Regions from separate parts of the Paenibacillus sp. J22P90 genome, predicted to be linked through region 4. Evidence: riboswitches for the same ligand, from Rfam matches in the RefSeq annotation. Region 4 holds a riboswitch; each other region holds the start of a gene.
What was found. Region 4 has a riboswitch for cyclic di-GMP ahead of AC58UX_RS28590 (sensor domain-containing diguanylate cyclase). Riboswitches for the same ligand answer to the same signal wherever they lie in the genome.
Positions count from the first base shown of each region.

Region 1: it holds a riboswitch for cyclic di-GMP, as region 4 does, so the genes downstream of both, AC58UX_RS12220 (methyl-accepting chemotaxis protein) here and AC58UX_RS28590 (sensor domain-containing diguanylate cyclase) in region 4, are expected to answer to the same signal.
Region 2: it holds a riboswitch for cyclic di-GMP, as region 4 does, so the genes downstream of both, AC58UX_RS28105 (PilZ domain-containing protein) here and AC58UX_RS28590 (sensor domain-containing diguanylate cyclase) in region 4, are expected to answer to the same signal.
Region 3: it holds a riboswitch for cyclic di-GMP, as region 4 does, so the genes downstream of both, AC58UX_RS07190 (hypothetical protein) here and AC58UX_RS28590 (sensor domain-containing diguanylate cyclase) in region 4, are expected to answer to the same signal.

Region 1 covers NZ_JCAUAY010000003.1:425,855-431,743, reverse strand. The annotation lists gene AC58UX_RS12240 (hypothetical protein) at 1-884, opposite strand, end outside; gene AC58UX_RS12235 (MFS transporter) at 1,290-2,618, opposite strand; gene AC58UX_RS12230 (autorepressor SdpR family transcription factor) at 2,788-3,066, shown strand; gene AC58UX_RS12225 (SdpI family protein) at 3,063-3,701, shown strand; cyclic di-GMP riboswitch class I at 3,910-4,001, shown strand; gene AC58UX_RS12220 (methyl-accepting chemotaxis protein) at 4,082-5,611, shown strand; gene AC58UX_RS12215 (bile acid:sodium symporter family protein) at 5,615-5,889, opposite strand, start outside.
Region 2 covers NZ_JCAUAY010000011.1:163,267-169,155, forward strand. The annotation lists gene prmC (peptide chain release factor N(5)-glutamine methyltransferase) at 1-244, opposite strand, end outside; gene prfA (peptide chain release factor 1) at 244-1,308, opposite strand; gene ychF (redox-regulated ATPase YchF) at 1,342-2,442, opposite strand; gene AC58UX_RS28105 (PilZ domain-containing protein) at 2,521-3,255, opposite strand; cyclic di-GMP riboswitch class I at 3,381-3,467, opposite strand; gene tadA (tRNA adenosine(34) deaminase TadA) at 3,744-4,181, shown strand; gene AC58UX_RS28115 (DUF1648 domain-containing protein) at 4,211-4,693, opposite strand; tRNA gene AC58UX_RS28120 (tRNA-Arg) at 4,866-4,939, shown strand; gene AC58UX_RS28125 (hypothetical protein) at 5,483-5,803, shown strand.
Region 3 covers NZ_JCAUAY010000002.1:524,656-530,544, reverse strand. The annotation lists gene AC58UX_RS07200 (TIGR01777 family oxidoreductase) at 1-462, opposite strand, end outside; gene AC58UX_RS07195 (MDR family MFS transporter) at 653-1,876, shown strand; cyclic di-GMP riboswitch class I at 1,992-2,085, shown strand; gene AC58UX_RS07190 (hypothetical protein) at 2,194-2,499, shown strand; gene AC58UX_RS07185 (exopolyphosphatase) at 2,623-3,537, shown strand; gene gloA2 (SMU1112c/YaeR family gloxylase I-like metalloprotein) at 3,608-4,003, shown strand; gene AC58UX_RS07175 (hypothetical protein) at 4,003-4,134, shown strand; gene AC58UX_RS07170 (THUMP domain-containing class I SAM-dependent RNA methyltransferase) at 4,217-5,356, opposite strand; gene AC58UX_RS07165 (O-methyltransferase) at 5,493-5,889, shown strand, end outside.
Region 4 covers NZ_JCAUAY010000012.1:74,890-80,778, forward strand. The annotation lists gene AC58UX_RS28585 (spore germination protein) at 1-780, opposite strand, end outside; gene AC58UX_RS28590 (sensor domain-containing diguanylate cyclase) at 859-2,523, opposite strand; cyclic di-GMP riboswitch class I at 2,596-2,687, opposite strand; gene AC58UX_RS28595 (phosphatase PAP2 family protein) at 2,897-3,553, opposite strand; gene AC58UX_RS28600 (malate:quinone oxidoreductase) at 3,906-5,411, shown strand; gene helD (RNA polymerase recycling motor HelD) at 5,646-5,889, shown strand, end outside.

The DNA.
Region 1 (5,889 bases), on a different contig from region 4:
GTCAAGTCGCCATTAACGATGAACTTCGGCTCATCCTCATATTGCGAGGAAGGATACGTATACAAGGCACTTGGCTGTGTTCGAAGAATCGTCTTCGTTTCAGGTGTGATCGGCTGTCCGCCGCCAAATGTCCATTTTACGCCATCGGCTGTTTCAACTTGATAAAAAGTTCCGAGCATAGTACGAAATTGACCGGTTACACGAGCAAACTGCTTGGAAAGAGTTCCGTCTGTCTTATACGTTTGATAATCGAATTGAGGCTTAAGGTTATAGTAATAATTTGAAAAATAACTCATTTGATCTGCCGGATGAAAGGTACCAATCTGATTTAGATTCAAATGAACCCATTGATCCCCCAGCCAAGTTGTGTGGATTTTAAGCCACCTTTTCGGATTGTACTCTTCGCTTGCACCCGAGCTGTTTCTGAACCAAGCTTTTTCTGCGTCAACGACAATGACTGCTTGCGGCGAAAGAGCTGCTGAGGGTTTTATGTTTTCCGACGGTTTCGCATAGATGGGTGTCTCAGTCATCAGGGTTATTGAAGGAGGAGGAGGCACCTCGATTTGCCACGGAGCGGTCTTAATCCACCGATCTCCGATATCGGTATGTATTTTCCACCAATTCCATGCCCCAGACCAGTGGGTTTCCGCTTCAATGACATCAACGGTTTGGGGTGAGATGGACCCTTCCGCTTTATTCAGCAGCGCATTCGGAATCGCATAATAAGGGATGTCTTCCAGTAGGGTTAGCTTTTTAGGAATATCAATGCCATCCGCGACTTCTGTTGGTGTATCTTCATATTCATAGGCGTATCCTGAAGTGGCCCACATACCTAGTTGTAATCCTAAGCCGCAAAGTCCGATGGCGAATATTCTTTTCCACATGGTGTGTCACTCCTCACTGCATCATTTCAAACCTTTAGTATGTTTTACTATAAAATGGATGAGAAGTTGCGTGATGCTGTTTATGATGCGTGACCCAATGGGTAAAACCAATCATTTTATGTTTGAAGTGACCACGTCAGTAGTCAAAGGTGCTAGAAGGCACTTATTTTCAGGAAAAACAGAGGAACGGAGGCATAAGAGTGAAAGTGCAACCTTTTGGAGCGAAAAGTGCTCAGAAGGGGTGTGGCGGCGGAAATAGTTGCCTATTTGCACGTATTTTTGATAGAGTGGTCCATCCACTAGAAAAGGTTGCCTTTTTGCACTTTTTCAGCCATCACAGCCCCATGCAAAAGAGGACCCTCGCCATGTTCATTCATGGCTGGAGGGTCCCTTTTTCATTTCATTCTATCGTTGCACTTCAACAACCCGAACCCCTGTCAGTCTGTACCACATAAGCATCCCCAACGAACAAAGCCCAACCACGACAAGCAAACCGTACACATGCTTATACGAATGAAGGAGCGACGTATTCCGTTGGATTTCAAGGAGAATGCCGCAGATCGCGACCGACATCGATCCGCCGAAAAACTGGATCAACTGCATCAATCCCATACCAGAGCCGATGAGGTGCTTCGGCAGGATCCGTGATGTTTCATTATTCAACGACGCAATTGTTGCGGAAAATGCAGGAGAGAAACAAAGATAGCCGATCAGAATGACCAACGGCGAAGTGCCAAGCAGCGTCGAGAATGCAATCATCACAATGGATAGAAACCCGTGTCCGATCAGCAAAAAACGCATATTGCCGAAGCGATCGATCCAACGGCCAACGAAGCGGGTCAGGAACGCGGAGAGGATCGCACCCGGCGCAATCGTTAGACCGATGGTCATCGGCGACTGATTGAACACCTTGGCCAGTACGAGCGGCATCAGAAACAAGTTGCCAAGGTTCAAAACCAAAATACAGAACCCGATCACGACAAGCTTCCGATAAGCTGGATTCGCCAGCAAGGCGGGGTTGATGAATGTGTCTTTTGATCGCCGCAGGTGCCAAGCATGCACACCAAAGGAGATGGCGCTAATGGCAAGCCATACGCCAGAAATTTGTGTGACAGCAAGTAATAAGGTCGCGGCATTAACGACCGTCAATAGCGCCCCCAGCATGTCAAACTGGAATGGTACAGGCTGCTCCTTGGGGAGCAAACGCAACAGAATAGGGAGAATGACTAAGACCAAGCAGGTAATTGTGAACAACCCATTCCATCCCCAATATTCGCTGATTAAGCCGCCGACGATCGGACCTAGCCCGAACGCCATTGCGCTCCCCGCGGATATCATCGCGATCGCCGAGCCTCGCCGTTCAATCGGGATATAGCGGCTGGCAAGTACCAGCCCAAGGCCGGCCATTACACCTGCGCCTGCGGACTGTAGAATACGAGCCGCCAGCAAGGTATGGAATTCGTGCGCGAATAGTCCAAATACAGAGGAAAGCCCAAGCACAATAAGCCCCACGGCTAGGAGCTTGCGAATCGGGAGCACGTCGGAAAGTCTACTGTATAGGACGGTTGATAAAGCATAGCCAATGGAATAGCTGGAGATGACCCATGATCCGAGATCGGCCGTTATACTGAGATCTTGAATAATACTTGGAATCGAGACGTTGAACATCGTCGTATTCATGACAACAATGAATAAGCCTATTGTCCAAACGGGCATTACAATTTTATCGTTCATGTGGATTCATCCTGACTAAAGGCGAGATATGAGTATGATTTTTCTATTATAAACCTACATCGTCTAATAGCCAAAACGAATTAGGGCACTTGCCAATTGACAGGTTGCAAAATAGAACGTACAATTTATTATATATTTAGATAAATATCTAAATAAGGAGGAAACCCATTTGAATGAGGCATTTAAAGCGCTAGCGGACCCAACTCGTCGTGAAATTTTACAGCTGCTGCGAGAAAAGAGTATGAATGCTGGTGATATTGCTGATCATTTTAAGATTAGTAAGCCAAGCATTTCGCACCATTTGAACCTGCTTAAACAGGCGGGACTTGTACTTGATGAACGTCAGGGGCAACATATCATGTATACCTTGCACACCACAGTTGTTGAAGACGTCATCGGATGGATGTTTAACATACTTAACAAAAAAGATGAGGAGGAACAATCATGAAAAAATGGAAGGAGATTTTATTATATGTGGTTAGCCTTTCCCCAGCGATAGGTGGCTTAGTGTTGTACAGTCGTCTTCCGGATACGATGGCGAGCCACTTTGACCTGAATAATGAAGTGAACGGTACGATGAGCAAAGAAATGTCGCTTCTCATGCTGGTGCTGCTGGGTTTGCTGCCGCTATTCATGCGGGTATTGAGAAATGTTGATCCAAAGAAAGCGAATTACGAGAAATTTCCTGCGGCATTTGAGGTGACGCGGTTCGGGGTTAGCATCCTTTTAGCTGTCGTAGGTTGGGCGATCATTTTCTTTAACTTAGGGTATAGCCTTGATTTCCAGAAAATCACCATGATCTTGATAGGCGCGCTGTTTACCGTGATGGGCAATTTTTTAACGCAAGTGAAGCCCAACTATACGTTTGGCATACGGACACCATGGACGCTCGCCAATGAAGAAATTTGGAGAAAAACACATCGTTTGGGCGGTCCGCTGATGATGGTGGGCGGAGTGATTTCGTTTATTGCTGCATTTGTAATGCCCTCAATCGCCATCATCATCTTTATAGCGGCAATACTCATCAGTTCCTTAATACCTGTTCTGTATTCCTATGTGATCTTTACCCGTCTTTCAAAGTAAAAAGGTTATTTATAGACTGCCAGCGATTCGCTGAGTGGTCTTTTTCATTGCGGTCAAAATTTTTGACAATCGACAAAATTTTACAAATATCGCTATGTACACAAATTTGTTTGCTACCTATAATAAGCAATAGGATATGTGACTTAAGTAATGTGACTAAAGTAACAGAGAGTGATTGATGTAAGGTTTTTATTGGAAAAACGAACCTAATAGAAAAGGGCAAATCATTGGAAACAATGAGACGCAAAGCCATGGCCTAACGCATACCTATTTGTATGCTACGGTTGACAGGTTGCCGAGTTTGAAGGGATCATCCTTAATTCGGGGTGGTCTTTTTTTGTGTAACAAATCAACAACCATTTTCTAGGGGGAAGCTTGTCATGAGAGCAAAAAAACGTGTCATGCAATTCATCGTTATCGGAACACTGATCTTGGCTTTACTCGTACATGGCCTATCAAGCTTTACACATGGATCCATGCATCATGACGCACTGACAGCATCTTCTCCCACATCATCGTTCCTGTTTCAATGGTTATTTTGGTTGCCTATTGCCCTTGTTAGTCTCAGTTTCATTGTCTACATGTTCCACAAAGATCATGCTTGGCTGCCATTCCTACATACATTATCACTCACTTTTTGCAGCTTCTCCATTATTGCTGGGGGGCAAGGTATGGTTGAGTACCATTTTTCAATTTTCATGGTGTTGGCCATTCTGATGTATTATGACAACATTAAACTACTCTTGTTCAGCACCGTGTTATTTGCCGCACAGCATCTGTTAGGCTATCTCTTCTTTCCAGAACTGGTATATGGGGCAAAAGTGTATGCGTTTTCAATGGTTACCATTCACTTAGTGTTCGTGATTCTCTTTATTGGAGCAGTCATTTACCAAATCGTCTCAGGCCGAATGGCAACTAAAGCCTTCGAATCCGCTCAAAACGATAAAATGCAGCAAACCGTGAAAGACATCATCGGTCGACTTTTTGATACTTCGCAGGAAGTAAGGATGAATTCCAATGGACTTTCGGTGCAATCCTCCGAATTGAATCGCTTAACATCTGAAGTCGTTCAAACGATGCAAAAAGTTGAGCAAGCGGCAATCCATCAAGAGCAAGGGGTAGAAGTGAGCAGAACGGCTGTAACTGAAATGTTAAAAGATACATCACTCATCGCAGAGAATTCGTCCAATGTATCCGAAATTTCTAACCAAGCCGCGCAGGAAGCGGAAAGAGGGAATCAACTGATCCAATTGGCTGTCCACCAAATGCAATCGATGAATAACACGATACATACGACTGCCGAAAAGGTGAAAGTACTTGGCGAACGCTCGGAAGAAATTAACCAAATCGTTAACTTGATTACAGATATCGCTTCACGTACGAACCTGCTGGCGCTGAATGCTGCCATTGAGGCTGCGCGTGCTGGAGAGCATGGCAAAGGCTTCACCGTCGTAGCCAGTGAAGTCCGGAAGCTTGCCGAGCAGACGAGTTCCTCTGCCAAACAGATCGCTGATCTCATTCAAGATGTGCAATCGAATAATGAGGCATCCATCGCTTCTATGGATCGGGTTATTGTGACCTTCGAGCACGGAAATGACGCTGTTGTTGCAGCAGGGCATGCTTTTGAACATATAGCCAAAGCTGTTCATTCTATTGCCGTACAAATGCGAGATATTAACGGAGCATCCCAGCAGGTTTCCGCAAGCACACAGCAATTCAGCGTGACGATGGAGGAAATTTCGCACCTTTCTACACAGCTGGCGAAGAACGTGAAATCCGTCAGCAAGCGGACTGATCAGCAGGATCAGCTCATTTGCAAAACGTCGCAGTTAGCGGATTTATTAGGTGCGCTAAGTGATAAATTGAATGACATTATGAAGACGACTGAGCAATCATTCTCCCAAACATAGCAGTTACATTTGTTTAACACCATTAACAGTTAAGCTTGGCGTGTCACTTTTCAACGCATATTTCCGATTAAGCAGAAAGCCAAAGAGGGATGCGAGCGACTGCTGAAACAGCATGCCAAGCACGACTGGAATCGCCACGGGCGGCGGGAAATAAGCTACGGCTAGTACCGCGCCCGCACTAATATTGCGCATACCACTGTTAAAAGTAAGGGCAACCACGACATCTTGTTCCCAGCGGAACAATCTCGCAACGAGCCAACCGAGCATGTAGCCCAGCG
Region 2 (5,889 bases), on a different contig from region 4:
CGGTGATGTACTGCACCGGCTCGCCCGCGGCCTTCCTTGCAACTAGCTGGTCCCACGTGGCGACCAGCTCTTCGGGCATCTGTTCCTGCCACCAGCGGAACAGCAGCTCGGTCCGACTGCAGCCGCCTAAGAGGTGCTGCAGCAGCAATTCCGTGCAAGACGAAGCCTCTGCGACACCTTGCTCTGCTAAAAAAGAAGAAGCCTTCACAAAGGCTTCTCTCACACTCATGTTCGCAGTCGTCATTACATCGCCTCGAGGGCATCGGATTGTGCAGCAATCGTCAACGCTGACACAATTTCCGCCATATCGCCGTTAAGCACCGTCTCCAAACGGTGTAACGTTAGGCCGATACGGTGATCGGTAATACGGCTTTGCGGGAAGTTGTACGTACGAATACGCTCTGAACGGTCACCCGTTCCGACTTTGCTTTTACGCTCGCCGGCATATTTCGCTTCTTCTTCTTCACGCATTTTATCTGAAATACGCGCACGCAGTACACGAAGCGCTTGTTCTTTATTGGAGTTCTGGGATTTGCCATCCTGACACGTTGCGACGATACCCGTTGGTACGTGAGTTACACGCACAGCGGATTTCGTTGTATTAACGGACTGACCGCCCGCTCCACTGGAACAGAACGTATCAACGCGAATATCCGCGTCGTGAATCACGATTTCCACATCTTCCGCTTCTGGCATAACAACAACCGTTGACGTGGATGTGTGGATCCGTCCACCGGATTCCGTTACTGGAATACGTTGAACACGGTGCGCCCCGCTCTCAAACTTGAGCTTGCTGTAAGCACCTTTACCCGTAATCATGAAAATAATCTCTTTAAATCCGCCCAAATCATTCACAGATGCATCAAGAATTTCCGTTCTCCAACCTTGTGCATCCGCATAACGCGTATACATCCGGTAGAGGTCGCCTGCGAACAGCGCAGCCTCATCGCCGCCGGCCGCTCCGCGAATTTCTACGATGACGTTCTTGTCATCGTTCGGGTCCTTCGGCATCATCAAAATACGAAGATGTTCTTCGAGTTTAGCGGATTGCTCGCTAAGCTCTTCGATCTCCATTTTGACCATTTCACGCATCTCATCGTCCAGCTTCTCATTCTGCATCACTTTCGCATCAGCCAGCTGTTCGCTCACGCTCTTATATTCATTATAAGCATCGTAAGCTTCTTGAAGATCGGATTGCTCTTTCGAATACTCTCTTAGCTTCTTCGTATCACTCGTTACATCCGGGTCACACAATAACTCGCTTAGTTTCTCATAGCGGTCCACAATGGACTGAAGTCGATCCAACATAGGGGATCACTCCTTTCTTGTTTTTATAGTTAATTAAACATTGAAACGGAAATGCATAACGTCGCCGTCGTTTACCACGTAATCTTTACCTTCAAGGCGCACTTGGCCTTTTTCCTTCGCACCCGCCATGGATCCCGCAGCAGCCAAATCGTTATAAGAAACAACCTCTGCACGAATAAATCCACGTTCGAAATCCGTATGAATTACGCCAGCTGCTTGCGGAGCCTTCGTTCCTTTACGAATCGTCCAAGCTCTAACCTCTTGCACACCCGCTGTGAAATACGTGTACAAGCCAAGCTTTCTGTACGCTGCTTTGATTAATCTATTCAAGCCGGACTCTTGAAGTCCCAGCTCTTCCAGGAACATCGCTTTTTCTTCATCTTCCAGCTCAGCAATTTCGGATTCAACCTTCGCACTGATGGAAACGACTTCGTTGTTTTCTTTTTCAGCATAAGCTTTCACAATTTTAACGTATGCATTATCGTCCGCAGTTGCAACTTCATCTTCACTCACGTTTGCCGCGTAGAGCACTGGCTTCATCGTTAGCAAATGTAAATCGCGCACTAGAAGACGCTCGTCATCTGTTAAATCCAAGCTGCGTGCTGGCATATCATTATATAAGGCTTCTTTGATTCGTTCCAAACACTCAACTTCAGCTACAACTTTCTTGTCGCCGCCTTTAAGGTTTTTGCGTGAACGCTCGATCTTTTTATCAACCGACTCAATGTCTGCCAAAATCAATTCAAGATTAATCGTCTCGATGTCGCCAATCGGATCGACTTTCCCAGAAACGTGAGTAATATTATCATCCTCAAAACAACGTACAACATGCACAATCGCATCAACTTCACGGATGTGTGCAAGAAATTTATTCCCAAGGCCCTCGCCTTTGCTCGCACCCTTAACCAAACCCGCAATGTCAACGAATTCGAAGGCTGTCGGAACGATGCTCTTCGGCACCACGATTTCCACCAGCTTCTGCAATCTCTCGTCTGGTACTTCTACTACCCCAACATTCGGATCGATCGTACAGAACGGATAATTCGCAGATTCTGCCCCCGCCTGTGTAATTGCATTAAACAATGTCGATTTTCCTACGTTCGGTAGACCGACGATACCTGCTTTCAAAGCCATTGTCGTTACAACTCCTTAATTTTCGAAAATCATCCTTCTTATTATATAGTACTTGGAGGGCAAAAAAAAGCCTGCAAGCTATTGATTGGCTGCAGACTTTTTTTCCATTGCTTTTTTGAACTCGTCATCACGCTTCTGTTCGAAGTAAGTTGCGATCTGATTACGCAGGATAAACCCGCGCAGCGCATTGCTTTGTTCCTCTGGATAGCTTTCGAAAGTAGCCCCGTAATAGTAGCTGTCTTCCAGCTTTTCTTTCCGTATAATTTCCAACTTGCACGGCAGCTCAAAGCCTAAATCCAACTCGACTTGGAGGAGGCACTTTTTATGAAGAATCCCATCGATCATGGAGTTATCATTGATGGTAAACCCAATTCCATTCATTGAGATATTTTTAATCGCGAGTTCGATCGGATTTTCAAGGACATGCTGCTCTTTTTGTGTGATGTTTTGAAAACCGATAATTTGACCCGTATTTTTCACTTCTACCCGCGGGAATTCCCGCTTCTCCGAAAACTTTTTCCGATTCTCAGGTGGATTAATCACAATGAGTGAACCAGGTTCCCTCGCTACGACAGTTGTTTGAAAAACAAACAGACCCGATTTCGTATATAACGTCATTTTCGCTTTATCCCCAAGCTGAAACACATCATATTCCGGCATTTCAATCTCGATGATGTCCCCTTGCGCATAGGTAAGAATACCTGTCGACACGAAATCGTCCTTAGCCAGAACAGCTTTGGAATCGATCAATACTTCTGCATCATATCCTTCTTTACTCCCATACCGTTTCAACGCATCCTGTTTCATCGCCATGTGCACCAACACCTCTCCTTCTACAAATGGATTTTATACAACTTCTCCGCACAAAATAGACAAAGAGAGACTGCTCCATAATAAAGAAGCAGTCCCTCACCTTAATCAATTATTATGCATCGATTTTCGGTAACCAGGCTGCCATAGTTCAATAGAACCGTAGACCCTCAGCTTTGCGTCCTTGCTTTTCAACAAGTTTGCTATTGTCGAACCCTGCTATGTCATCGTATGTAAGATCGTCATTATGGTCTAAAAGACCCACTGTTATCACCATTATACGTAGCCCCTATATTTCTTTCAACTAAAATCCTTGCATGGGCGATGTTTTTATTGTATGAATGTGTAGTGGATGAAATATCCACAGGTTTATAAGTTATACACAATGTTATCCACAGCTTGTTAACAACGAATATTTGTTCTGTTTTTTATTCACATGTGGATAAAATATTATTGCGAGGTGTCCCCCTGTGGATGAACATATTCCCTGGATGCGAGAAGCGATTGGCGAGGCGCTAAAAGCTGAAGCTATCCGCGAAGTCCCGATTGGCGCAATCGTCGTCCATCAAGGTCAAATCATTGGCCGCGGCTACAATTTGCGTGAAACAACCCTAGATCCTCTTGCCCATGCCGAGATGATTGCCATTAAACAAGCGAGCGAGCATTTGCAGGCTTGGCGTCTGTTGGACTGCCAGCTCTATGTGACGCTGGAGCCTTGCCCGATGTGTGCAGGTGCGATTGTACAAGCGCGTGTTCCGCAGGTTATTTACGGTACAGTCGATCCGAAGGCTGGCTGTGCGGGGACGTTGATGAACTTGCTGCAGGAGGACCGGTTCAATCACCGTGTCGATGTGGTCAGTGGCGTTTTGCAAGAGGAGTGTTCGACGATGCTGACGCAATTTTTCCGGAAATTACGGGGAAAAGCTTAGGGGTTATGAGGGGCTTAAGGCCCCTCATTTTACTTTAATTGTATCGAACGAACGATGAAAAAGATGATCGTGCCAAACAGCATCAACAGGATGAAGCCCAACACCCACCAATTCAGATCGGCGTTGCCCTCCTTGGCGCTTTGGACAATAGACCATTCAATGAAGCCGAACAGAATCACAATCACCGCTTTTAAACTGTTCATAAATAAGCGAGCATTCTGGTATTGTTCACGGGCATTCTGAGGCGTAATCGACGTCGGATAATTGTACACGTGCGGGACATTGCTTAGGAGCGTCAAGCCAGCATAAACAATGATGCCTATGAGTGGCAAGGCAATTAGGCTCATTTTGTTCCCCCAACCATCGATCTCCCCTTTACCGTTAAAATGCGTCGGAATCCGCTCAGGCAGGTCCTGCCACACGTAGGCGACATAAGCGATTATACTTACGATGACTACAAGTGAGATGACATCAAGGATGGTTTCTGCTTTGGACTTGGGAAATTGAACCACGGGGCGATGCTCCATATGGCACCTTCTCTCTATGGGTTTAGTCATCGATTATGATGATTGCTTAACCTATTCTTTATTCACTGTATACTTTCCTTGCGAGATACCTTCACTTTGTCCTTGGGCTAAAATGGTTGCACCCCCAAAACATCTCATGTTAGAATGACGATACTATGCGCCCGTAGCTCAGCAGGATAGAGCAACAGTTTCCTAAACTGTAGGTCGTACGTTCGAATCGTATCGGGCGCGTATAGATGATCTTAAACCTTGATAATTCAAGGTTTTTTTGTTTTTTTCAGAAACGTATGGTAGCAATATGAACAACAGTCTGTGTCAAAATATATGTAGACTGTTGCCTAAACCTTATGAGACTGTTGGTATGCCTAGCTAATAGAATTATGTGTAACCTTCTTCTGGTCGATCTCAGGAGGATAAACTAATGTCTATTGGTATTAAATCGGATATCTTCATATTCATTAATTTCAACTGCTAATCTAAATCCTGTCTTCTTATAAGATGTTTCAATGCATGCTTGATAGGTTAGTTTCCACCGATTTTGATAATCTATAAACAGCCTACCTTCGTTGGGGTCATTCAATTGAAGGAGATGATGATATAAGAAAACCGTTTTCGAGTGCATCTCCGCTCGAAGTTTAGTTCGTATGAATAACGAGTATAGCTTTTAAAGAATCAGAACATGTTATTATTAGCCAGGGTTTGGTCAGAGGAATGTTGAGTCAATTGTAAACATCATACTATTTATATTGTTCAAAGGAGTGCGAGCGAAACTTTATGAATATCGAGGAAGAAAAAATTATACAATTGCACGATTGGTGCAAAAAGTTGCAATTTGACCATAGTATTAACACAAAAATGGGCACTCTGGCTTTTAATCCAGTACCAGGTCATTTTCACGTAAAAATATACACAGGTAAACCATATGGTGATGTTAAAACTATTAAGATTACGTATGGTGAAAAAATCAACAAATACTTGGTGCATGTCATTGATACTAACAACGGTATTAATTCTGATGATTATGTTGTAGTATCAAATACATTTGATGAAGTAACGAATGAGGTGTTAAGGCTCCTAAATACAAGACCTCTCTAAAACTCTTGGGATGCTACATAAGAACTTATACTGCCCATTGCATCTATTCAACATCATTCCGTAGCTCAGCAGGATAGAGCAATAGT
Region 3 (5,889 bases), on a different contig from region 4:
GCGAGTTCCACGAATTTGATCAGCAGCAGCCTCCCACTGCTTGACAACGGCAGCCAAGAAGTCCGTATTGCGAAAGGGACTCTCCTCATCAAAGGTTTCCGTTTCAGAAGTGCCGTAATAGGACATGCCAGAAGCATTCACAACTACCATAGGTTTAGGATTTAGCTTTGCAACAAGCTTGGCAACACGATCTGCCGCCTGTAGTCGGGATTGAACAATCCGCGTCTTGGCCGCGGCTGTCCAGCGCTGACTGATGGATTCACCAGCCAAATTGACGATGGCATCAAGATCTTCTAGGCTTTCCGTGTTTCGCTCCAATTCGTCCCACGTGATCGTTCTGACACCGGGTACCTGCGTCCCGGATGAGCGAGATATATTGATGAGTTCGTGACCTTGTCTCAACCAGAACTCAATTAAACGTCGGCCAATAAAGCCGCTGCCGCCTGTGATCGCTATTTTCATCGCAAGCACCTCCATATCGCCATTATAGAACCTTCACCCAATAAATACCATCTGCGCGAAAGGAAGGTGACAAGGTAAAAATCCCAGTTCGAAATTACGACACAGTTCCCTATTTTCGTGTATAATTGGAATTCAGTGTTTTTTATTAACCATGGGTAATTTATTTGTCGGCGAGAGGAGTCAACATCTAATGAATCGTATGCGTCATTTTCTTCAATCCTATCATCCCATTGTACATACGCTAATCTTAGGTACTGTGATGGCTCGAGCTGCCTCCTCAATGAGTTTACCGTTCCTAGCCATTTATTTGGCCAAGCACTCTGATATGAGCCCCGGACTCATTGGTATCGTGATTGGAATGGGCGCTTTAGCCGGAACGTTCGGCGGATTTGTTGGCGGCACGCTGTCAGACCGATTTGGAAGACGAGTGATCATGCTCGCTGCTCTCTTTGGATGGGGGTTCGTTTTCTTAGGCTTCGGTGTTGTAAAACTACCTGTCCTGTTTATGCTGCTCAATATGCTTAATGGGCTATGCCGCTCATTCTATGAGCCTGTATCGCAAGCGCTAATGGCAGATTTAACGGAGCCGGCCAAAAGGAGGCAAGTATTCTCACTCCGCTACATGGCGATTAACGTCGGTGTGGCCGTAGGTCCTCTACTGGGCGCATTCTTTGCGACAATGAACGGAGCCTTGCCCTTTTTGCTTACAGGGATTATCTATTTGATCTATGGGATCACACTTTACGCACTTCTCATTAAGTTCGGCATTAAAAAAATCGAAGGCGAAAAGAAATCCATTATTACTTTCCGCTCGGCGTGGGATGTTATTCGTAAGGATATGACCTTCCGTTTATACATTATCGGTGGCATTATCGGAGCGATCGGTTATTCTCAGGTTATGGTGACGTTGTCACAGTACCTTCAGAGGGATTTTGCAGATGGGGTCAAAATGTTTGCGATCCTCATGAGCGCCAATGCCATTGTCGTCATCGCGATGCAGATCCCCCTTGGGAGATGGGCGGAAAAGTATTCACCTTTAACAGCCATCGTCGTTGGAAACTTGATGTTTGCGATTGGTGATTTCGGCTTCGCTTTGTCACATTCGTTAGCTTGGCTCATCGTCTCGATGGCGATCTTCACGTTCGGTGAAATTTTGAATTATCCTGCGGCTAACATGCTGATTGATAAGCTGGCGCCTGAGCATATGCGTGGAACCTATTACGGTGCTCAAACGTTAACGAACATCGGCCATTTTATGGGACCTTGGATTGGCGGCTTTTTACTCGTATCCTACGGTGGTCAAACACTATTTATGATCATTGCAGTTTTATCGTTGGTTGGATCAATTTTCTATTGGAGAGGCACAAAACGTCAAAAAAACGTGAAAATATCGTCGAAAATGCAAACTTTTTGATGAATTTCGTAAAAATAGTTCCTCCGCACTATTCGATTTCAAATCATCATCCCTTATCCTTGAAGTATAGGAAGTCATGATTTAGTAGACTCAACTTCACAGATTTTGCAAGTACTCACGACAAAGGCAAAACTGGCGAAAGCCAGCGACGCAAAGCTACAGGGGCTTTACTTCTCCTGCACAGGACAAGCAGCCAGCCAGCCGCCGAACGATTGGGAATTCACTTTAGAACCCCTCTAGTCGGTTCACTACGGTGGGGGTTTTTCTCTGTCATAGCGAAAAAAATGAACAATTTGCACTAAGGAGGCCCTAGCGGCATGAAATCGGACAATCAATTACATGAGGAACAGAAGGCAACATCGTTATGCGGTAACCATGTTGCGCGTTTGGTGCCATCGATGGATGGACCTAAGCTCATGATCAACCGTGAAGAATATGCGCTCAACGAAGCTTGTTGGGATGTCGAAATGTTTCACGGAAGAAACAATAGCATTCTCATTTTTTACTGGAAAGGTGAAGTTAAGCTTTCTGTGAAAATGCCCCCAATGGCGCAAATCGAAGGCTTCGTCACAAGACTTTTCCAATGTCTTTCATCCAAATTGAGAGCGGTTCAACCTATCTAGGTGAATCGCTCTTTTTTTCGCACAAAAGTTAGAGATTTTCTCGTTGTCACGAATCGACACTAGCTGATATAATACTTACAATTAGTAGTTCTTAGGGACTATGTCGAGGGAGATGCATAGCATATGAGATTGATCACACGTTCCGATTTCGATGGTTTAGTATGTGCAATGCTCTTCAAACAATTAAACATGGTGGATGAAATGAAATTTGTCCATCCCAAAGATATGCAGGACGGGCTGATCGAGGTCTCTGAGAACGATATTTTGGCGAATGTCCCTTATGTACCGGGGTGTGGGCTATGGTTTGATCATCACTCCAGTGAGCTCACACGGATGGGGGAAGCCGTCGAATTTAAGGGGGAAACGCGGATCGCTCCAAGCGCAGCGAGAGTTGTGTATGATTACTATGGCGGAAAAGAAACCTTCGGCGATATCGATGATATTATGCAAGGCGTAGACAAAGCGGATTCCGCGCAGTTTAGCAAAGAGGATATTTTGAATCCGAGCGGCTGGGATTTGCTTTCTTTTATTATGGATGCTCGTACTGGGTTAGGGCGTTATCGGGATTACCGCATCAGCAACTATCAGTTGATGGAGGATCTGGTTGAGCATTGTGCAACGAAATCCGTTAGTGAAATTATGGAGCTTCCGGACGTGAAGGAGCGTGTTAGTCGATACTTTGAGTTGGACGCGCTCTATCGGGATATGCTGCAAACGTACACGCGGGTGGAAGGTAATGTGATTATTACGGATCTTCGCGATGTGGAAACCATTTATCCAGGCAATCGTTTCATGGTTTATGCACTTTATCCGGAGCAAAACACATCCATTTGGATCGTAGATGGCCGAAATAAACAAAACTGCGTATTCGCATGCGGTCACAGCATAATTAATCGTACCGCACAGACGAACATTGGTGATCTGATGCTTCAACATGGCGGAGGCGGTCATCAGGCTGCAGGAACATGCCAGGTGGCTTATGAGCAGGCGGATGAGATTTTGAGTAAAATTGTTGAAACGATGCAAGCAGCAGGTTAGAATAGATAGATAAGCCGCAGGATGGGTGCAGCCCAGCATGCGGTTTTTCTTTGTAAGGAGGTGTCACAGAATGGAATTAAAGCAAATTCATCATGTTGCGATTATTAGTTCGAATTACGAAATTTCTAAGCATTTCTATGTGGAGTTACTCGGACTCACCTTCATTCAGGAAACATATCGCGCCGAAAGAGATTCGTATAAATTGGATTTACGCATTGGGAACACGGCACAAGAGATTGAATTATTTTCATTTCCGAACCCGCCTTTACGGGTCAATCAGCCGGAAGCGCGGGGATTACGACATTTAGCCTTCGTTGTTGCGGATATGGACCAAAGTGTACAAGAACTAGAAAGTAAGGGAATCACGGTTGAACCTGTGCGAATCGATCCCATTACGGGTAATCGTTACACGTTTTTCGCCGATCCGGATGGACTGCCGTTGGAGCTAGTGGAGATTGTGGAGTAATGGGGAGTAATGGGCGTTTCCAGCGGACAGATGAGGAACCCAAATTAGCGATGGCCAAAGGGTGCCTCTGGAGCATTCTCTTGTCCATTCCCTTGTGGGTGCTGTTGATTTATGTCATTTGGGTAAAATAAAATCCCTCCAAGCGCACTCTCCTACTGCTGATAAACAGCAGGGAGGTGAGTGAACTTGTGAGGGATTTATTGTAATTACGGATTACCTGCGCGGAGGCAGAGGTCCGAGATATTGGAACAAATTACATTCGATCCGACCGTTAAATAACTTGCGCTTCTTATCGGCGCGGCGGTTCATATATGTCTCCAGCTGAGTGCTGGGGCTTAAAATGAACAGACTCCACGACGGCATCGGTCGTGTTAATGCGCCGAGCTCGCGCAGCGCGAGCTCAACATCCGGTGCTTCACCAAGTCGCTCGCCATACGGCGGGTTGGTGATCAAGCAGCCATAGTCGCCGCGCGGCCGCGCTTTGGCGATCGGCTCAACCTTCAGCTGGAACTGCTTCGTCAGTCCAGCTGCCTTAGCGGCCGCCTCTGCCACTGCGATGGCAGAAGGGTCAATATCGCTGCCGACGATGTGCAGCGGCACGTTGTCTTTCACCGCGTCGAAGGCTTCGTCGCGGGCTTTGTCCCACAGCTTGCGGGGAATGTTCCCCCAAGCTTCACTAGGGAAGCTGCGCCGCAGACCTGGCGCGATGTTCCAACCGATCATGGCCGCTTCGATCGGGATGGTCCCCGACCCGCAGAACGGGTCGTAGAGCGGCCGATCAACGTTCCAGCGGCTCAGCAGGATCATGGCAGCCGCCATCGTTTCCTTCAGCGGCGCTTCGGTCACGAGCTTGCGGTAGCCGCGCTTATGCAGGCTTGGGCCGGTTGTGTCGATCGTCAGCGTTGCGATATCGTTCAGCAGCGCAACTTCAATCACGTAGCGTGCCCCGTTCTCGGGGAACCACTCCGTGCCGTAGCGAGTCTTCATTTTCTCAACGACAGCTTTCTTGGCGATCCCTTGGCAAGCGGGAACGCTGGAAAGCTGTGACTTATGGGAACGGCCCTCGACAGGGAATTCAGCATCGTTCGGAATCCAGTCAGGCCATGCGAGAGCTTTGGTGCCTTCAAATAGCTCATCGAAAGTAGTTGCTTTGAATTGCCCCATAAGCACGAGGATACGATCTGCCGTACGCAGCCAAAGATTGGTGCGACAGATGGCCAATTCGTCACCAAAGAAACGGACACGTCCATTCTCAACGGTCATTTCCTCATAGCCGAGGTCACGGATTTCACGGGCAACGATAGCTTCTAGTCCCATCGGGCACGTGGCGATTAGTTCAATTTTTTGTGGCATAGGTGTAGTCCTTCCATCCGGGTTGTGCAACGCTCAGAAAACTCATACAATTAACAAGTATAGGACAAATAGGTTACACTTACAAACGGGTATTACAAAGAGCGTACAATTGTTGCGAATTTAGGAGGACAAATACATGGAAACGATGACACCAGAGAGCTATATGGAAGGTTTATATGAAGAAGATGCTGTGCTAGCACGGGTTAAGGAAGTCATTGTCGCTAACAATATGCCGGAAATCTCCATCGCGCCAGGTTATGGCAGACTGCTAACAATGATGGTTACCATGATTGGTGCGAAGCGAGTGCTAGAAATCGGTGCGTTAGGCGGATATAGCGGAATTTGCTTGGCGAGAGGGTTAAAAGAGGGCGGTAAGCTCATTTCGCTAGAGCTGAAGCAGGATTTCGCCGATGTGGCGAAGCAAAACGTGATTGACGCCGGTCTTGGCGAATTCGTTGAGTATCGGATTGGCGAGGCTCTCCATCACTTGAATGAGCTGTTGGAGCAGGGGAAACGCTTCGATTTCTTCTTTA
Region 4 (5,889 bases):
ACTCATCCAATACGATTCATAGTCATCATCCATCGCATGCAGGAAATCAAAGAGCCGCACAGGAAGAAGAAGCCCAAAGCGGCTTCCATCCTGAAGAAGAGCGATTTTGCCGCGTTCAAGCGTGGCTGCGATGCGGTCTGGCCTCTCGGTTTGGAGGATGATGGGAAAAAAACGATGTCTCCATCCCGATAGCGACTGCATGAGCTGGCCCGCTGCTTGGAGCACTTTAATTTGTACGTTGGAAATCCGCTCGTTTAATAGTCCAAGTACTTCTTCATTGACAAGGTTTTTGTCATAAAGAACGGTAACACGCGTCTTCGATATTTGCCCAATCGTGTGCGTTTCTACGCAAAGGGAGGGCACATTATAACGCATCCGGACTAAGCTTATGTTTAAATCCAAATCTTCGGTGAGGGCACTTTGAGGCCCTTGAATGGCAATCTCTACCTGAACGGTATCAGGCTTCTCCTGAAACTTTCGCTGCACGTCATACCGGTAAATCCCATCTTCAATTTGAAAAAGGACAGTCCCTTTGAGAAGCAAGGATGTCCAATGTTCGGAAGAATTCACTGTTCCGAAGGCAGGGTTCGCGTTAAGCATACGTTCGAATTCTTCCGGGTTAAAGCAATATGAGTAAGGAACGGTCAATCCGTTTTTGATTAAAGCGAGATCACAGAGAGAGGGGAAGTAGATCACTTCCATTTGCATATAGCCATTGTCTAGGGTGTCATAGAAAAGATCAGCTGGGTCGTTCAACTCAGCACGGATTTGTTCAATCATATCAATTCCCCCAATTCCCTTACATTACCATGCGGCTTAGGGTGCCCTGAAAGGGGGGAGAATAATCATTGGAGGCGGTTAACCTTGCAAATATTGTTCAAAGACCATTTTGTGAGGAACTTTCATGCGCATATCATGCTGGAAAAATTGGTAAGTGTTTCGTCCCTGATCCTTGGCGGCATACATGGCCTGGTCTGCATGTTTGAGCAGCTCCTCCTGCGTATCTCCATCATACGGATACATGGAAATCCCGATATTCGTAGAGACGTAAATATCTCCAATGTCCAAATGAAAAGGAATCTCCAACAATGCGATGATGTTCTGGGCGTGCTCTCTGATCGAATGTGGATTCCCTTGGGGAAGCAGAATGACAAATTCATCGCCGCTTAGTCGAGAGACGGACCCACTCTCAGGTAAGCAACTCGAGAGTAAAGCAGCAAATTTTTGCAGGGTGTGATCGCCAACCAGATGACCGAAGGAATCATTAATCCATTTGAATCGATAAATATCTAGAAACATAACGCCGAAGGTCTCATGGTGTCGCTGTGCGTGAGATAAAGTATGCTGGAACAGTTCATTACATTGATTACGGTTAGGCAATCCAGTCAAATGATCAAAGTAAGCTAATTGATGAATGAGTTCTTCCGATTTTCTTTTTTCGGTTAAGTCCCGGAGGTAGGCCGTATAAATGGTTCTCCCCCCATAGACGATATTCGTTATGATAATTTCAGCCGGAAATGTGCTGCGGTCTGCTCGGTACGCAGTCATTTCAAAGCGTCTGCCAATGAAGGAATCGGCTTTTTGACTCATCAGCTGGTATAGCGATGCGGCATCTTGTCCATCTTGATCGAAAGGAAAAAGGAGATCGAATAGCGTACGTTTCAGCGCTTCTTTGCGCGTGTAGCCGAATACTGCTTCTGCTGCCGGATTGAACTCAATGATCCAGCCCTGTGACTTGAACATGAAGATACAATCGATGGCTGATTCTAAAATAGAAGCTTTAAGCGCAATCTGTTCAGCCAATCGCCGATCCACGGAGAGGGAGCTAATAAAACTGATTGCGAAGATGAGCAAGGTTCCGAAGGCCACATACATGGCGACTACAAAGAAGTCCATATTCACAGCCTTGGCACTATGCGGATGGGATACGGCAGGAAACGTCATGACAGCGGACGTCATCCCCGTGTAGTGCATGGCAGTAATCGCGATACTCATAATAAGGCTGCTAAGGGGTAGACGGTGATGGTTTCGTTTAAAAAAGAAGTAAAGCGCCGTTATGGACGCGAATATAGCGATCACAATAGATAAAGTAAGAGGTAATATCTTATATTGGATAGTTACATGTTGCAAGGCAGCCATCCCGATATAATGCATGCCGCTAATCGCTAAGCCCATGAAGGTACCGCCAATAAGGAACCTAGAGCGGATGGAGCTCGCTTGAAAGGCGACGAGAAGTCCGACCAATGCGCCGCCGACGGCCACAAGAATGGAGATACTGACAAGCGAAATATCATAGGTTACGTTACTGGGCAAATGAAAGGCTAACATCGCGATGAAATGCATGGACCATATGCCTATGCCCATCACGAGCGCACTGCATATAATCCAGCTCTTCTGATGCCATCCTTCGGAAGTAGATACTTTACGAGCTAGATTCAAAGCCGTATACGAGGCAAGCAGCGCAATTACAAACGAAAGCAGGACAAGCACGAAATTATAACTATCCGTTAGCGAATGGTGCATCAGAGAGCCCTCCTACTATTTTCCCGGCATCAAAAAAAGGATCATCCCGAAATAAAGGATCATCCCTTCATATCCGGCAACCTGTCAACCGTAGCATCCCAATTGGTATGCGTTAGGCCATGGCTTTGCGTCTCACCGTTTCCGATGATTTGCCTTTTCGATTTGATCTTCATTTGTGCTCAGTACCGAGTAAACCCACTACTATTTAACTATTATAAAGTAGGTAAAAAATACCTGTATATAGCGATAAAAGCGGGATTTTGTCGAATTTAATTAAGAAAGTTAAAGTCTGCCCATTTTTTTACTTTATAGGTAAAAAACACGGCTTAATCACTTAGGAAAGTGGCTATTCCGTGTTTGCTGAGGTTTATTGTTAACTCGACTTATTTTTGTTATATCGATTCTCCATATACCACTGAAAGATCCAAACGACTAACGTAAACCAACATCCACTAGCGAAATAAGCGCCTATTACATCACTTGGATAATGGACACCCAGATAGATCCGGCTAATCCCAATGAGAAGAATCATACTTATGCTGCTCAAAATGACCACGGTCCTGCCAAGCTTTGAGGGAACATGTCTCCAAAGTAGAAACGCTAGTGAAGCGTATAAGGCGAAGGCTGCCATGGAATGGCCGCTTGGAAAGCTGTAGCCCGTCTCTTCAATTAACCTGTGAAGGGTAGGGCGTTCTCTCTGATAGATGATTTTAAGCAGCTGATTCCAACCTACGGTGCCAACGAGCAGAATTAGAAACACAATGATTTCTTTGCGGTGATGCAGGAACTTAAATTGAATAAATAGGCTGCAAAGAAAAATGACAATAACAGCGGGTGTCGAACCTATATAAGTAAACACATGCATCACGGAAGTTAGCCATGGCATTTCCATCCCTTGAATCCATGAGATGATGGTGCTGTCAAAAGCTGCAATCCACTGCCCCTTTATCATGGAAGCCACTAGAGTAAAGCAAATGAAGAAAAGCATACTGAAAATTAGAAGAGTAGTGACTTTCCATTTAGATTTCATAATCAAGTTAACTCCTATCGCGAGTCAATTAGCTATTATTTTGAATGAATTTGGGCATACTTTTTATTGCTAATAATTGGAGTGTTTCTTTGCCTCTAGTCCATTGTACCCTAAAAGTCTCCTCATAATATGACAAGGACATGAACTCCTGCCCATGAGTGTAAGACTTCTTCGCTGCAGTTCTTGTCGTATCGCTAATAACTATCTATAATAGTAAGTAATATTTTAATCGAAAGTTTCATCATGGATCCAGAAAGGTGTATGACTAGGTCGCGCCCTGGCTTGCTGTAGCGCCTAAAACAGGTGGCGCCTACATCCTTTCTGCAAATTTTAGGGTATAAGGATGGTAAAAATGAGCAACAGAGAAACTAAAACAGACGTCATCTTAATTGGTGCGGGTATCATGAGTGCGACATTAGGGACAATTCTGAAAGAACTAGTACCTGATTGGAAAATTACCGTTTTTGAGAAGCTGGACAAGGCGGGTGAAGAAAGCTCCAACGAGTGGAACAATGCAGGAACAGGACATGCGGCACTGTGCGAGCTTAATTACACTGTCCAAAAACCAGATGGCTCTGTCGATATTAGCAAAGCTATTCAAATTAATGAACAATTCCAAGATTCCATGCAGTTCTGGTCTTATTTAGTTAACAACAAGCTAATTCGTAATCCGGAAGACTTTATCATGCGTTTGCCTCATATGAGTATGGTGCAAGGGGATAAAGATATTTCGTTCTTAAAGAAACGGTTTGAAGCGATGTCCAAGAACGCATTGTTTCAAGGAATGGAATTTTCCGAAGATCCTCGTAAATTGCAGGAATGGATTCCGCTTATTATGCAAGGCCGTCCATCGAACGAACCTATTGCCGCGACAAAAATTGACTCCGGCACGGACGTTAACTTTGGCGCTTTAACGCGCATCTTGTTCGATCATTTGAAGAGCCAGCAAGTCGATATCAAATATAAACATAGCGTTGATAATATGAGACGTACGCATGACGGTTCGTGGGAATTGAAAATCCGGAACGACAGAGGTACGGTCGAACGTCATACTGCGCAATTCGTCTTTATCGGTGGCGGTGGAGGCAGTCTGCATTTACTGCAAAAATCCGGCATTCCTGAAGGACGGAATATCGGCGGATTCCCGGTTAGCGGGATATTTATGGTGTGTAAAAATGAAGAAGTTATCGCAAAGCATCATGCTAAAGTTTACGGTAAAGCTAAGCTCGGAGCGCCGCCAATGTCAGTTCCGCATCTTGATACAAGATTTATCGATAATAAAAAATCGTTGCTATTTGGACCGTTTGCCGGGTTCTCACCAAAATTCCTTAAAACAGGTTCCATGTTTGACTTAGTAACTTCCGTAAAACCGAATAACCTCGTGACCATGTTGTCGGCAGGGGCCAAAAACATGTCATTGACCAAATATCTGATCGAGCAAGTTATGTTATCGAAAGAAAAACGCATGGAAGAGCTGCGGGAGTTTATCCCGAATGCCAAAAGTGAAGATTGGGATCTTGTCGTAGCTGGTCAACGTGTACAAGTTATCAAAGATACAGCTGCAGGCAAAGGAACACTTCAATTTGGTACGGAAGTAATCAGTGCCGCTGACGGTTCATTAGCCGCTTTGCTTGGCGCTTCGCCAGGTGCTTCTACCGCGGTATCTGTCATGCTGGAATTGCTTAAAAAATGTTTCCCGCAACATATCAAAGCATGGGAACCGAAAATTAAAGAAATGATTCCTTCATACGGTGTGTCACTGGTGAAAAATCCAGAGCTTATTGATGAGATTCATACGTCAACAGCTCGCTCGCTTGGTTTAAGTGAAAAGACGTTACAGGCTGCGCGTCAGAATTAATTGCATAGAAAAAAGAAGACATCATCCAAATGGACGATGTCTTCTTTTTTTTCTATAAATGAATTGTTCGCACAGAGATATTGTGATATGATGAGATAGCCATTTTTTTTATAAATTAAAAATGAGCATAGTTAGTTTATTTTATCTACACTTATATCATAGCATTATGGAAAGTACGTTGTCAAGGGTTATTTGCTTCTTTTAATAAAATGAATGAGGAGCGTGTTTGTTAGAATGAAACTCGATCAGGAATGGCAGCAGGAACAAGAGAGGCTGGAACTGGTTTCGGATAAATTGCGAGTGGCAATTGCTGAATTGGAACCAGAGGTAGTTGGGTTGCGCGGGCAGGTGGCGGACATTCGCAAGCGGTTCTGGGAAGAAGTGACGATCAATACGAGCAGCCATGAAGATTTTGAGGAAACTTTCTATAGCATTCGGCAACAAGAAGCGGTTTTGTCTGAACGGGAGCGCAGCTTCG